DNA from 3 places in the Anaeromassilibacillus sp. SJQ-5 genome. Region 1 is predicted to be linked to each of the others. Evidence: predicted binding sites of a transcription regulator. Region 1 holds the regulator's gene; each other region holds the start of a gene.
What was found. Region 1 encodes LexA, which represses DNA repair genes until DNA is damaged. Its sites were predicted from a motif close to CNAACANNTGTTNG; they were not measured.
Positions count from the first base shown of each region.

Region 2: uvrB (excinuclease ABC subunit UvrB) is a predicted target of LexA. The motif match lies at 1,875-1,888, and genes of this name have one in related genera.
Region 3: ACSAMM_RS10430 (putative DNA modification/repair radical SAM protein) is a predicted target of LexA. The motif match lies at 2,741-2,754, and genes of this name have one in related genera.

Region 1 covers NZ_JBPJWQ010000001.1:2,215,586-2,220,036, reverse strand. Annotated here, with positions in the region: gene ACSAMM_RS09490 (Gfo/Idh/MocA family oxidoreductase) at 1-827, opposite strand, end outside; gene lexA (transcriptional repressor LexA) at 1,307-1,891, shown strand; gene ACSAMM_RS09480 (2-thiouracil desulfurase family protein) at 1,891-2,343, shown strand; gene cysK (cysteine synthase A) at 2,767-3,699, shown strand; gene ACSAMM_RS09470 (sugar phosphate isomerase/epimerase family protein) at 3,754-4,451, opposite strand, start outside.
Region 2 covers NZ_JBPJWQ010000001.1:1,173,402-1,177,852, reverse strand. Annotated here, with positions in the region: gene uvrB (excinuclease ABC subunit UvrB) at 1-1,800, opposite strand, end outside; gene ACSAMM_RS04970 (cation-translocating P-type ATPase) at 2,345-4,451, shown strand, end outside.
Region 3 covers NZ_JBPJWQ010000001.1:2,445,472-2,449,922, reverse strand. Annotated here, with positions in the region: gene ACSAMM_RS10445 (endonuclease MutS2) at 1-107, shown strand, start outside; gene ACSAMM_RS10440 (hypothetical protein) at 260-508, opposite strand; gene ACSAMM_RS10435 (TIGR03915 family putative DNA repair protein) at 548-1,387, opposite strand; gene ACSAMM_RS10430 (putative DNA modification/repair radical SAM protein) at 1,366-2,685, opposite strand; gene rlmB (23S rRNA (guanosine(2251)-2'-O)-methyltransferase RlmB) at 2,911-3,711, shown strand; gene ACSAMM_RS10420 (hypothetical protein) at 3,743-4,451, shown strand, end outside.

The DNA.
Region 1 (4,451 bases):
ATGTCCGCGCCGCCCAGGGTGCCGCACAGGGTGGTCTGCGCCTCCCGCACGTCCAGGGTGTTGAGCGCCCAGCTGGATTCCAGAATGATGGTGGCGCCGTTCTCCATGGTCACGAAGCCGAAGGCGGAATCCTCCACCGTAAACTCCTTGGGATCCCAGTCGCCCCACGCGTTGCCCGTCTCGGTCTGGTTGCCCAGCTTCTTGAAGGTGGAGCCCAGCACCGCCTTGGGCTTGTAGTTGTCCATCATCCACAGGGTCAGGTCGAGGGCGTGGGTGCCGATGTCGATGAGGGGGCCGCCGCCCTGCTCGTACTCGTTGAGGAACACACCCCAGGTCGGGACGGCGCGCCGGCGGATGGCGTGGGCCTTGGCGAAATAGATGTCACCGAGCGCCCCGGCGTCCACCGCTTTTTTCATCAGCAGGCTGTCCGGACGGCAGCGGTTCTGATACCCGATGGTCAGCTTTTTGCCGGTCTTACGGGCGGCGTCCAGCATTTTCTGGGCGTCGGCGGCGGTCTTGGCCATGGGCTTCTCGCACATCACATGCTTGCCCGCCTCCAGCGCGGCCACCGTGATTTCACAGTGGGAGCGGTTGGGGGTGCAGACATGCACCACGTCGATGCTGCCGTCCTCAAGCAGCTCCCGATAGTTCTCGTACACCTTGGCCCCCGGCGCGCCAAATTCCTTGGCCGCCTTTTCGGCCCGCTCCACGACGATGTCGCAGAACGCCACCATGTCGGCCTTGTCCGCCTGCGACCGCAGGGCGGGCATGTGCTTGCCGTTGGCGATGCCGCCGCAGCCGATGATGCCTACGCGAAGTTTTTCCATGTAAAGTACCTCCTTTAATATGAATCTGCTGTCTTCATAGTATCGGATCTGGCGGACAAGAGCAACAGCTATTTTTAGGTCTTCATACAACTATTTTCCTAATAAAAAACCGCCTGCTCGGCAGACGGTAAAAAAGGGCAGTAAAAACCCCGCCTGCGGCGGCGGGGTTTTTACTAAGTTAGAGGGGTGTTTTGAGGAGGGTAGAACGTACTCATTTTGGATGAGGCAAGAGCGGTGCGGCTCCGTCTTGCTTCTGAGTACATTGTTATTATAGTTTTATTTGCGTAACTTTGTGTGAATTGACTATGAATAAACTGTAAGCTTTTTTTGAGAGTCGTGTGAAGATCCTGTGAACTGTCCGGACTGCGGAAAATTCAAACATTTGTTTGCAATTGTCGAACACATGTGCTATACTGGCAGTAAAGAATCCGCGGGATCCCCCCGTATAGAACCGGTAGATGAAAGGATGGCGCCTATCCATGAAACCACTCAATGAGAAGCAGCAGAAAATCCTGACCTTTCTGAAGGAACGGGCCCAGGACGGCCTGCCCCCCACCGTGCGCGAAATCTGCGCCGCCGCTGGTATCAAGTCCACCTCCACCGTCCACGCGTATCTGAAGGTGCTCGAGGATGAGGGATATATTTCCCGTAAAAGCGGCCTCAACCGCGCCATCCGCCTGCCGGGGGAGAGCGTGGCCCGCGTGCCCCTGCTCGGCAAGGTGACCGCCGGCGTGCCCATCCTGGCCGTGGAAGAGGTGGAGGATTACGTCCCCTATTCGGGCGGCGGGTATAATCCGGGGGATCTGTTTGCTCTGCGGGTGTCGGGCACCAGCATGATCAAGGCGGGGATTTTCGATCGGGACGTGGTGATTGTCAAGAAAACCCCGGTGGCGGAAAACGGCGACATCGTCGTCGCCCTGGTGGGGGACGAGGCCACGGTCAAGCGCATTTTCGTGGAAAAGGATCACATCCGCCTCCAGCCGGAAAACGACGAGTTCGAGCCGATTATCGTCAAGGAGGCCGTGGTGCTCGGCAAGGTCGTTTCCCTGCTGCGGTATTTCTGATGGAGACGAAGCTGCGCCCGGAGTTCGTCGTCAGCGCCTGCCTATGCGGCGAGAGGGTGCGGTATGACGGCGGCGGGTTCAATATCCCCGGCCTGCGCCTCCTGGCGGAGAGCGGCCGGGCCGTTCCGGTTTGTCCCGAATGCCTGGGCGGCCTGCCCACGCCCCGCTGCCCGGCGGAAATCCGGGCGGGTCGGGTGCTGAACCGGGAGGGTGTGGACGTGACCGCCGCCTATGAGGCGGGGGCGCGTCAGGTATTAGAGCTGTGCCGTCGGCTGGGGATCCGCCGGGCCATCCTTAAGGAGAACAGTCCCTCCTGCGGCTGCCGCCATGTGTACGACGGCACCTTTTCCGGCCATAAAATCCCCGGCGCCGGCGTCGCCGCCCGCCTCCTGATGGACAATGGCGTTGAGGTGCTGACCGAGGACGACTGGCAAAAGATGAGTTCCGAATAAAAACAGCGGCCGAAAAGGCCGCTGTTTCAGGCCGTCAAAAAAGGGAAATCCGCCATTCGGAAGACGAAAAAAGCGGAGGCGGGTTACCGATTTGTGTTTGCGAGGACATGTGCCTCGCAAACACACCTTATAGGCGAAAACCGGCGGAAACACCCGTGTTTCCGCCGGCTTTCAAGAGCAGGGGTGGGACTGGCGGGGACAGAGGGAGTAAGGCTCGTATTAACGAGCCGCCGCGATCCGGCGTCCCCGTCCAGCAGCTTGTCGACAACGTCGACAAGCTGAAACAGCGGCCGAAAAGGCCGCTGTTTTTGCGCAACGCTCCGGCGGGGCGAAATAGGGACAACCAGGGTCTTGACAGACAAAGGGATTCTGTGTATACTATAAATCATACTAAACCTATATGAATATATGGAGGCGTTGATGATGTCCCGTGTGTATACCAAAATGACCGATTTGATCGGCCGCACCCCCCTGCTGGAGTTGACCCGCGTGGAAGAGGCCGAGGAGCTCAAAGCGTCCCTGCTGGTCAAGCTGGAGAGCTTTAACCCGGCGGGTAGCGCCAAGGATCGGATTGCCAAGGCCATGATTGAGGACGCGGAGGCCCGGGGCCTGCTGGGACCGGGCTCGGTTATCATCGAGCCCACAAGCGGTAATACCGGCATCGGCCTGGCCGCCGTGGCAGCCTCCAAGGGCTACCGGGTGATTCTTACCATGCCGGAGACCATGAGCGTCGAGCGCCGCAACCTGCTGCGCGCCTACGGGGCGGAGCTGGTGCTGACCGAGGGGGCCAAGGGGATGCCCGGCGCCATCGCCAAGGCGGAGGAGCTGGCCGCCGAAACACCTGGCTCCTTCCTGCCGGGCCAGTTTGTCAATCCCGCCAATCCCGCAGTGCATAAGGCGACCACCGGCCCGGAAATTTGGGAGGATACCGACGGCCGGGTGGATATCTTTGTCGCCGGTGTGGGCACTGGCGGCACCATCAGCGGCGTGGGCGCTTTCCTAAAGGAGAAGAATCCGGCTGTCCGCGTGGTGGCGGTGGAGCCTGCCGCTTCCCCCGTCCTGTCCGGCGGCGCGGCCGGCCCGCATAAGATTCAGGGCATCGGGGCGGGCTTTGTGCCCGATACCCTGGACACGGGAATTTACGACGAAGTCCTGACCATCGGGAACGAGGAGGCCTTCGCCGCCGCCCGCCGGGTGGCCCACCTGGAAGGCGTGCTCGCGGGGATTTCCTCCGGCGCGGCGGTGGCCGCCGCCATTCAGCTGGCTCGCCGGCCGGAGAACGAGGGGAAAACCATCGTCGCCCTCCTGCCCGACACCGGGGAGCGGTACCTATCCATGCCGGTGTTCTTCGACTGAGCCACCGTGACAAAAAGCCCGGCAGAATTTTCTGCCGGACTTTTTTACGTCCATTTATAGGCTCTCATACATGGCGGCCAGCCTCTTGGCCGCGTCCGCCAACTGCCGGATGCCCTCGAAAACCGTCTCGCTGGTATAATTGCGCAGGAACTGATCGGCTTCCAGCGTAAAATACCCGGCATAGCCGATGGCCTTCAGCGCCCGAACCACCCCGTCAAAATCGATTTTCATGGAAAACGGTATTTGATGCGCGTCGTGCCATTGATCGTTGTCGTGGATATGCAGCGCCTGCAGCTTATCGCCCAAAGCCTGAATCATCTGGACGGCCGACGTATCGGATCCCTTCATTTCGGCATGACCGATATCGAGGCACGCGACGAAGGCATCGTCGTTCACGGCCTGCAAATGCGCGCAAAAGCTCTCCGGCGTGGCGCAGGCGGCGAAGGAGGAGCAGTCCTTTTCCGCGTTCCAGTTCCACATGTTTTCGGTGGCGATTTTGACGCCGCACCCTTTCGCAAAGGGCAGCAGCTCCCTGTACATGTCCGCGTTTTCCTCGGGCGATTGATCGTTATCCGGATGGATGATGCAGATTTGTCCCCCCGCCTCCGCGGTGCACTCGATGGCCCGCTGAAAATAGGAGCGGATTTCCCGGCAGCTGCTTGGGAAGGGCGCGTGCGACTGATTGCACACCATGCCGTTGTCCTCTCCCACCCGCCTCAGCTTTCTGGCGAAGGACAGATAGCCGCCGCCCG
Region 2 (4,451 bases), 1.0 Mb from region 1:
GACCTCCCGCACATCCTTGATGATGGTCTTCGGCACGATGCCGTGCGCCTCGTTGTATGCCATTTGAATAGCGCGGCGCCGGTTGGTCTCGGCAATGGCCCGTTCCATGGAGGGTGTCACCTGATCGGCATACATAATAACCTGTCCCTGCGCATTGCGGGCCGCCCGGCCGATGGTCTGCACCAGGCTGGTTTCCGAGCGCAGAAATCCTTCCTTGTCCGCGTCCAGGATGGCCACCAGCGAGACCTCCGGAATATCCAGGCCCTCCCGCAGTAGGTTGATACCGACCAGGACATCGAATTCGCCCAGCCGCAAATCCCGAATAATCTCCATACGTTCCATGGTGTCGATATCGTGATGCATATAGCGAATTCGGATACCGTTATTTTCCAGGAAGGTTGTGAGATCCTCCGCCATCTTTTTGGTCAGCGTGGTGACCAGCACGCGTTCCTTTCGCCCGGCCCGCTGCCGAATTTCCTCCATCAGATCGTCTATCTGCCCTTCAACCGGCTTGACGATCACCTCGGGGTCCACCAACCCGGTGGGACGAATCACCTGCTCCACGATCTGGGCGCTCTTCTGTCGTTCCAAATCGCCCGGCGTCGCGCTGACAAAAACGACCTGGTTGACCCGATCGTAAAACTCGTCGAAATTCAGCGGCCGGTTGTCAAAGGCGCTGGGCAGCCGGAACCCGTAGTCCACCAAGCTCCTCTTTCGCGCATAATCGCCGCCGAACATGCCGCGTACCTGGGGCAGCATGACATGGGACTCGTCCACAAACAAAAGGTAGTCCTTGGGGAAATAATCCAGCAGCGTAAACGGCGTGGAGCCGGCGGGCCGGCCGGCCAAAACGCGGGAATAGTTCTCAACACCCTTGCACACGCCGATTTCCTGCAGCATCTCGATATCGTAACGCGTGCGCTGCAAAATACGCTGCGCCTCCAGCAGCTTTCCCTCCTGCTTGAACCACTCAACCCGTTCCTGCAGCTCCTGCTCGATATTCTGAATCGCGTCCTGCATTTTTTCCGGCGGTACGATGTAATGGGAGGCCGGGTAAATCGCCACATGGTTGACGACACCCTTCAGCTCGCCGGTCAGCGGATGGATTTCGCTGATACGGTCTATCTCATCCCCAAAAAACTCCACACGGATGACCGTTTCGCTGGAGCCGCTGGTGAAAATCTCCACCACGTCTCCCCTGACCCGGAATTTGTTGCGGATAAAATTGATGTCGTTGCGCTCATATTGCAGCTCGACCAGCTTGGCGAGCAAATCGTCCCGCTTTTTTCGCATGCCCGGCCGCAGCGAAATCACCATGCTGCGGTAGTCGATCGGGTCGCCCAAACTGTAAATGCAGGACACGCTGGCCACAATGATCACGTCTCGTCTCTCCGACAGAGCGGACGTGGCCGAATGCCGCAGCTTATCGATTTCGTCATTGATGGCGGAATCCTTCTCAATATAAGTGTCCGTGGAGGCAATATACGCCTCCGGCTGATAATAATCGTAATAGCTGACGAAATATTCGACCGAGGACTCGGGGAAAAACTCGCGAAATTCGCTGCACAGCTGGGCGGCGAGCGTCTTATTGTGGGCCAAAACCAGGGTAGGTTTTTGCACCTGCTGAATAATATTGGCCATAGTAAATGTTTTGCCGGAACCCGTTACGCCCAGCAGAGTCTGCTCTTTGTCCCCTCTTTTGATTCCCTCCACCAGCTTGGCAATCGCTTCCGGCTGGTCTCCCGTGGGTTTATAAGGGGCCACCAATTTAAACAATTCCCGCTCAGTTTTTTCACTCATCACACGAATCCTCATGACGGCTTCTATCAGCCGCTTATTGACACGAATGCCGCTTGGGACACGGCAATCAGATTAGAACAAACGTTTCTGTTATTCTACCTCTTTCGGCCTGCTTTGTCAATCTTTTTAGCAGGTCCGGATAGCGCAATTTTTCAGACGAAGAGTATCTCCTTGTTTGGACAACACTAGGTATGCCCAGTTTTGCCGCTTTCTTCACGAAAAATCAAAATCACCAGTTCACTGGTGGTTTCGTTTGTTTCGCTTATTCGAGACGATACGGTACGCGATATAATTCCCGTTTATAAATTGTTTACCATTCCGCCCTTGACAGGGATTTCCAAACCTGTTAGACTATTGTTTACACAAAAGGGAGTAGTTACAAGCTTCGTTGTCAACAACTCGATTCTTCGGAATCTGGCAATGAACGCCGAATATCGGTAACAAGACTTTTGGATGGCTTCTCCGCCCTGCGCGGAGGCTGTCTGAAAGTCTTTTTTATTTGGTCGGTTTCTGCTCATACTACTCTCGTATAAGGAGGATGCATATGCCTACGTATTATAACCGCTCCGGCGAGGACGTCCTGCGGCAGCTTCACTCGTCTCCCAAAGGACTGACCGAGGAGCAAGCCCGGCAAATCGCACTGGAAAGCGGCCCCAATGCCTTGACAGAGGGTAAAAAGAAGGGCGTCGTCCGGATTTTTCTGGAGCAGTTCAAGGATTTGCTGGTGCTCATTCTGATCATCGCCGCCGTGGTGTCCCTGCTGTCCGGCCATGGAGAGAGCACCTTTGTTATCTTCGCCGTCATCCTGCTCAATGCCGTGCTGGGCACCGTCCAGTATTTCAAGGCGGAAAAATCCCTGGCCAGCCTGAAGGCCATGTCCTCCCCGTCCGCCAAGGTACTGCGCGGCGGCGTCAAGCTGGAAATACCCTCCCGGGAGGTGGTGCCCGGCGATATCGTCCTGCTCGAGGCCGGGGATCTGGTGGTGGCCGATGGGCGGATACTGGAGAACTATTCGTTGAAGGTCAACGAAAGCTCCCTGACCGGCGAATCGGAAGGGGTGGATAAAAGCGCCGAAATCCTCTCCGGCGACACCGTGGCCTTGGGGGATCAGAAAAACATGGTGTTCTCCGGCTCCCTCGTCACCTACGGCCGGGCCACCGTGGTCATCACCGCCACCGGCATGCGGTCGGAGCTCGGTAAAATCGCCTCCCTGATGAACCAGACCCAGCAGCGCAAAACCCCTCTGCAGCAGAGCCTGGACAATTTCAGCAAAAAACTAGCCCTGATCATCCTGGTGATCTGCGCGCTGGTCTTCGGCCTGTCTATGTACCGCGAAGCCTCCTTCCTCGATTCTCTGATGTTTGCCGTGGCCCTGGCCGTGGCGGCTATTCCCGAGGCTCTCAGCTCCATTGTCACTATCGTCCTGGCCCTGGGTACCCAGAAAATGGCCCGGCAAAACGCCATCATCAAGGATTTGAAAGCGGTGGAAAGCCTGGGTTCCGTCTCGGTTATCTGCTCGGATAAGACCGGTACCCTCACCCAGAACCGCATGTGCATCCAGCAGATATATGCCGACGGCGTTCTCCTGGACGGCCGGGATCTCGACCTGGCCAATCCCGCACAGCGGCTGCTGCTGAAAACCGCCGTACTGGCCAGCGATGCCACCGACGTGGATGGCGTGGCCATCGGTGACCCGACGGAAATCGCCCTGGTGCAGCTGGCCGACGTTTTCGGCGTGGAGGAGGTTTCCTACCGGGAACAGCATCCCCGCTTGGGCGAAATCGCCTTTGATTCCGACCGCAAGCTAATGAGCACGCTTCACGATGTGGATGGCGTTCCCACCCTGATGACCAAGGGCGCCATCGACGTGCTGCTGTCCCGCTCCACCCGCCTGCTCACCGCGCAGGGAACCCGTCCTCTCACCGAGTCGGATCGGCAGGTCATTCTCGGGGTGAACACGGATCTCTCGGAAAACGGCCTGCGGGTGCTGGCCTTCGCCTGCCGGGAACTGGACGCGCCCCGTCAGCCCACCTTGGAGGATGAAACGGATTTTACCTTCATCGGCCTCATCTCCATGATTGACCCGCCACGGCCCGAATCCGTCCAGGCGGTGGCCGACGCCCGGCGGGGCGGCATCCGCACCGTTATGATCACCGGTGATCATAAGGTGACCGCCACCGCCATCGCCCGGCAGATTGGGATTTTCGACGACGGGGATCTGGCGGTAGACGGTGTGGAACTGGACGCTATGCCGGACAGCGAACTGGATGAAAAGCTGCCCCGCATCGCGGTCTACGCCCGTGTCTCCCCCGAGCATAAAATCCGCATCGTTTCCGCCTGGCAGCGCCGCGGCTGCATCGTCTCCATGACCGGCGACGGCGTCAACGACGCGCCCGCCCTGAAAAAGGCCGACATCGGCGTGGCCATGGGTATCACCGGCACTGAGGTGAGCAAGGACGCCGCCTCCATGATTTTAGCGGACGATAATTTCGCCACCATTGTCAAGGCTGTGGTCAACGGCCGCAGCGTTTTCACCAACATCAAAAACGCCATCACCTTCCTGCTTTCCGGCAACACGGCGGGCATCCTGTGCGTACTATATACCTCCCTGCTGGCCCTGCCCGTCCCCTTCGCCCCGGTGCATCTGCTGT
Region 3 (4,451 bases), 230 kb from region 1:
GCGCTGCCATTCAGCAGCATCTGCGCCGCCATCCGTCGGTGAAGGAGTTCCGCCTGGGCTCCTACGGCGAAGGCGAAACCGGCGTGACCATCGCCGAGCTGAAATAAAGCGAACCCCGCCTCGTGAGATCCACGCGGCGGGGTTTTGTGGTTAAAGCTGGGGAAGGCGGGAGGAGGCTTCGCACGACTGCGGCGGCGCTGCATGTATCCGGCGATCCACCCCGTCCGCCGGCTTGGCGGGCGGGGAAACAAAACGCCGGTCAGCCGTTCCGATAGCGGGTTTCCCGCCGCTGGATGACGGCGGCAATCAGCAGGAGAACCAGCCAGACGACGGCCAGAGCGACGGCAGCGGGGACGCTGTCCAGTATGGCGGCGGACAGCCGAACGCCCAGCAGCAGCCCGAGATTGAGGGCCAAAGCGACGCTCAGCAGGAAAATAACCGTCCTCAGCCAGCCCGTCCTGCACGCGCGGGAACCGAGCAGACAAGAGGGATACTTGCCGGCAGCCATGTGCGAAACCTCCTCTCACCATCGTAGAGGGGCCCCTTGCTATTCTATGCGCGCCGGCAGCGTCCCGTCCGCCTTTTCTGCGGCAAGCGCGCCCCGTTTTCCGGCAGCCGTTTCCTCCGTCGTCCCCATGGTCATCTCGGTGATGTTTTTCCAATACTTTTTCGGCATATGCTGCCGCCGGCAGCGGGGGTTGATGCGCTCCTGAATCGCCACCGTGTCGTAGAACGTCTTCCAAAGCCGCCGATAGTCGGCTTCTTTGTCCGTGATGGCCGGGATGTGCGCCTCGTCGGCATAGGTGATGTACCATTCCTTGGTGTCATACACCCCGTACAGATTCCGGTTTTTGTCGTGGATAATGAAGGGCTGCGTCCGCAGCCGGTCGGCGAAATGGGGCATCATCAGCGCCACCACGTCGTATTCCGGCTCGATGCCCGCGTAATACACGCCTCCCTCCCGCTGGGAAAAGCGGACGAACTGAACGAACCGGGCGCTTTCGAGGGAAACCAACCCGCTCCATTTGTGCAGGCGAATCACCCGGTCGTCGGTCAGCATCAAATCGATGCGGCGGCCCGCCTCCATGCCCAGCCGAACATAATCGTAAATCCACTGGCCCCGTTCCCGCTGCTCGGATCGGAAGGCCGTCCAAACCCGCTCGTAGGCGTCCGGCCCCATGACTTTTTGGATCCCCGCGATGACCCGATCGGCTTTGGCTTCGTCGACGGCGACGTCCATCGTCCGTTCCCCGAATTGGGGCTGGTAACCCGCCGCTTCCCGGATAGCGTCCGGCATGGGCCGGTGGGCGTAGGCCTCGAACACCGCGGTCATCAGCCCCTCGAAGGTGCCGTCGTACAAATATGCTACAGCTGACCGGTCAGACATGCCATCCTCTCCTCCCGTCCGGGCAGAAGCGCCGGGTTGTCAAACAGGGACAGCTGCTGCGGCGCGGGGCCGAGGGGCAGTTCCCCCGGTTTCAGGCGCACGTCGGCCGTCAGGTTCTGGTAGATGAAGGATTGGCTGAACTTGGCCCCCGGCATCATTTTTCCATTGCAGGTGATGAAATACACCGCCCGCTTGAGCACCACCCCCAGCTTCTTGAGCCCCTCGAAGGTGAGGGAGCCCGCCCGCCGGGCGGTAAGAATTTTCAAAGCGGATTTCACCCCGATACCCGGCACCCGCAGCAGCATTTCCTTATCCGCCCGGTTGACCTCCACCGGGAAATGCTCCAGATGGTTGACAGCCCAGTTGCACTTGGGATCAAGCAGCGGGTCGAGGGAGGGATGCTCTTCGTCGAGCAGCTCGCTGACCGTGAAGCCGTAGAAGCGCAGCAGCCAGTCGGTCTGGTACAGCCGGTGCTCCCGCAGCAGGGGCGGCGGCACGTTCTGGGGCAGCAGCGCATTGGTGCCCACCGGGATATAAGCGGAGTAAAACACCCGCTTGAGGGTGTACTTTTTGTATAGGCTCTCGCTCAGCCGCAGAATTTGATAATCCGTGTCCGGCGTGGCGCCGATGATCATCTGGGTGCTCTGCCCCGCCGGGGCAAAGGACGGCGCGTGGCGGTAGACGGCCAGTTCCCGCTTGTTCTGCGCCAGCCGGTCGCGGATGGAGGACATGGGCCCCAGGATCGCGTCCTTTTTCTTGTTGGGGGCCAGCTGCTTCAGGCTTCGCTCGCTGGGCAGCTCGATGTTGACGCTCATCCGGTCGCAGAGCAGCCCCAGCTTCTCCACCAGCTCGGGTGAACAGCCGGGGATGGCCTTGGCGTGAATATACCCATTGAAGCGGTAGGGCCCCCGCAGCAGCTCCAGTACCCGGCACATCTGCTCCATGGCGTAATCGGGGTTGCGCAGCACTCCGGAGCTGAGAAACAGCCCCTCGATGTAATTGCGCCGGTAAAACTCGATGGTCAGCCCCGCCAACTCCTCCGGGGTAAAGGCGGCGCGGGGCACGTCGTTGGAGCAGCGGTTGACGCAGTATTGGCAGTCGTACACACAGCTGTTGGTCATCAGCACCTTGAGCAGGGAGATGCACCGCCCGTCCGCCGCAAAGCTGTGACAAATGCCGAACCCCACCGCGCTGCCCAGCATCCCCGCCTGCCCGCCTCGGTCGGACCCGCTGGAGGTACAGGCCGCGTCGTATTTGGCGGAATCGGTGAGAATGCGCAGCTTATCCATCAGATCCATATGCCGGCCTCCTCTGATATGGTATTCTCAGTATAGAACATATTTTCGTTTTTGTCAAACATTTGTTCTGCATTTATTCTGCGCTGGTTTTCCCGGTTTATGATTCCGAAAATTACCAACCGTGGGGAGAAAAAGCCGGGCGTATTCGGGCGTTTCCCGTCTTTTATTTTGTCGAAGATTGTGGTATACTGAACTATACTTATATAGATATGGGGGATCCCCTGCATGGAACAAAGAAAAACCGGCCCCGCGCCGGCAGCGGACGAGGCCTTTTCCGATCGGCCGCAGGAAGATATTATCGCGGGGCGCAACGCCGTGGCCGAGGCCCTGCGCGCGGGGCGCGCTATCGACAGCGTGCTGCTGGCCAAGGGCGACCGGACGGGCAGTATCAGCGCCCTGGCGGCCCAGTGCCGCCGCAAGGGCTTGCTGGTCAAAGAGGTGGATTCCCGCAAGCTGGACGCCCTGTGCGGCCCCAATCATCAGGGCATTGCGGCCCTGGCGGCCTGCAAGGAGACGGTGACGCTCGACGAGCTGTTCGCCGCCGCCGAGGCCAAGGGGGAGCCGCCCTTTTTCGTGGTCTGCGACGAGCTGGAGGATCCCCACAATCTCGGGGCCATCCTCCGCACGGCGGAGACGGCGGGCGTCCACGGCGTGGTGATTCCCAAACGGCGGAGCGCCGGCCTGACCTCTGCGGTGTACAAGGCTTCCGCCGGTGCGGTGGAATATGTCCCGGTGGCCCGGGTGTCCAACATCACCGATGCCTTGCGGGAGATGAAAAAGCGGGGCGTCTGGGTGTACGGACTGGACATGGACGGCGAAACCTGGTGTTCCGTCGACATGAAGGGCGCAGCGGCGGTGGTGGTCGGCTCCGAGGGCCGGGGCATCAGCCGGCTGGTGAAGGAACAGTGTGACTTCATCGTATCCCTGCCCATGCGGGGACACATCACATCGCTCAACGCGTCGGTGGCCTGCGGCATCGTGCTGTATGAGGCGGCCAGGCAAAGGCAGGGGCTCGCGGCGAAATAGGCCGCTGCCGGACAGACAGTGGAGGTTGGCTATGGATCGCTATGACATTGACGATATTTTGGAGGAAGCCCGGCGGCTGAAGGAGCAGCGCCGGGACGTTCCCGCCCCATCCCGCCCGGCCGAACCCGCGCCCGCGGCGCCCGCCGCCCCGGCCGTCGTCGCTGAGCGGCCGGCCCCGGAGTCTCTTCCCCCCGTCGTGACGGGGCCGTGGGAAGAGCCGGAGGAGGAACCCCGAAAAAAACGGGTTCTCTCTTTCTTTTCCAGAAAAAAGGAGAAGGAGCAGGAGTGGGAGGACGAATGGGAGGCGCTGGCCGCCCCCGAACAGCCGGTGGAGAGGACGGAGGAACTGCCTCCCGTTCCGATCCCCCTGGTTCCCGCAGGGCGGGAGAAGCCGGCCCCCGTCCCGCCGGCCCCGGCCGAGCCGATCAAGCCGTCGCCCGCCGCGCCGTCCGCCCCCGAAAAGGCCGACAGCGCCACCCGGGTCATCGAGCTGCCGCAAAAGGAGCCGCCGGCCAAGACAAAAAAGCCCGCCAAAGACGCGGCCGCCCCGCCCATCGAGGATATGGAAGGGCAGATGAAGCTGGACGATTACGTGGAACCGGCCGTCTCCGCGCCGACGGAAGCGCCGGCTCCGCCGCCGGCGCCCGCCGCCGAATCTCCCGCCGAACCCGCCGCGGTTCTTCCCGAGGGGCCGGCGCCCGCCTCGGCTGCGGAAAGCGACGGCCCCACCCTGGAGGAGC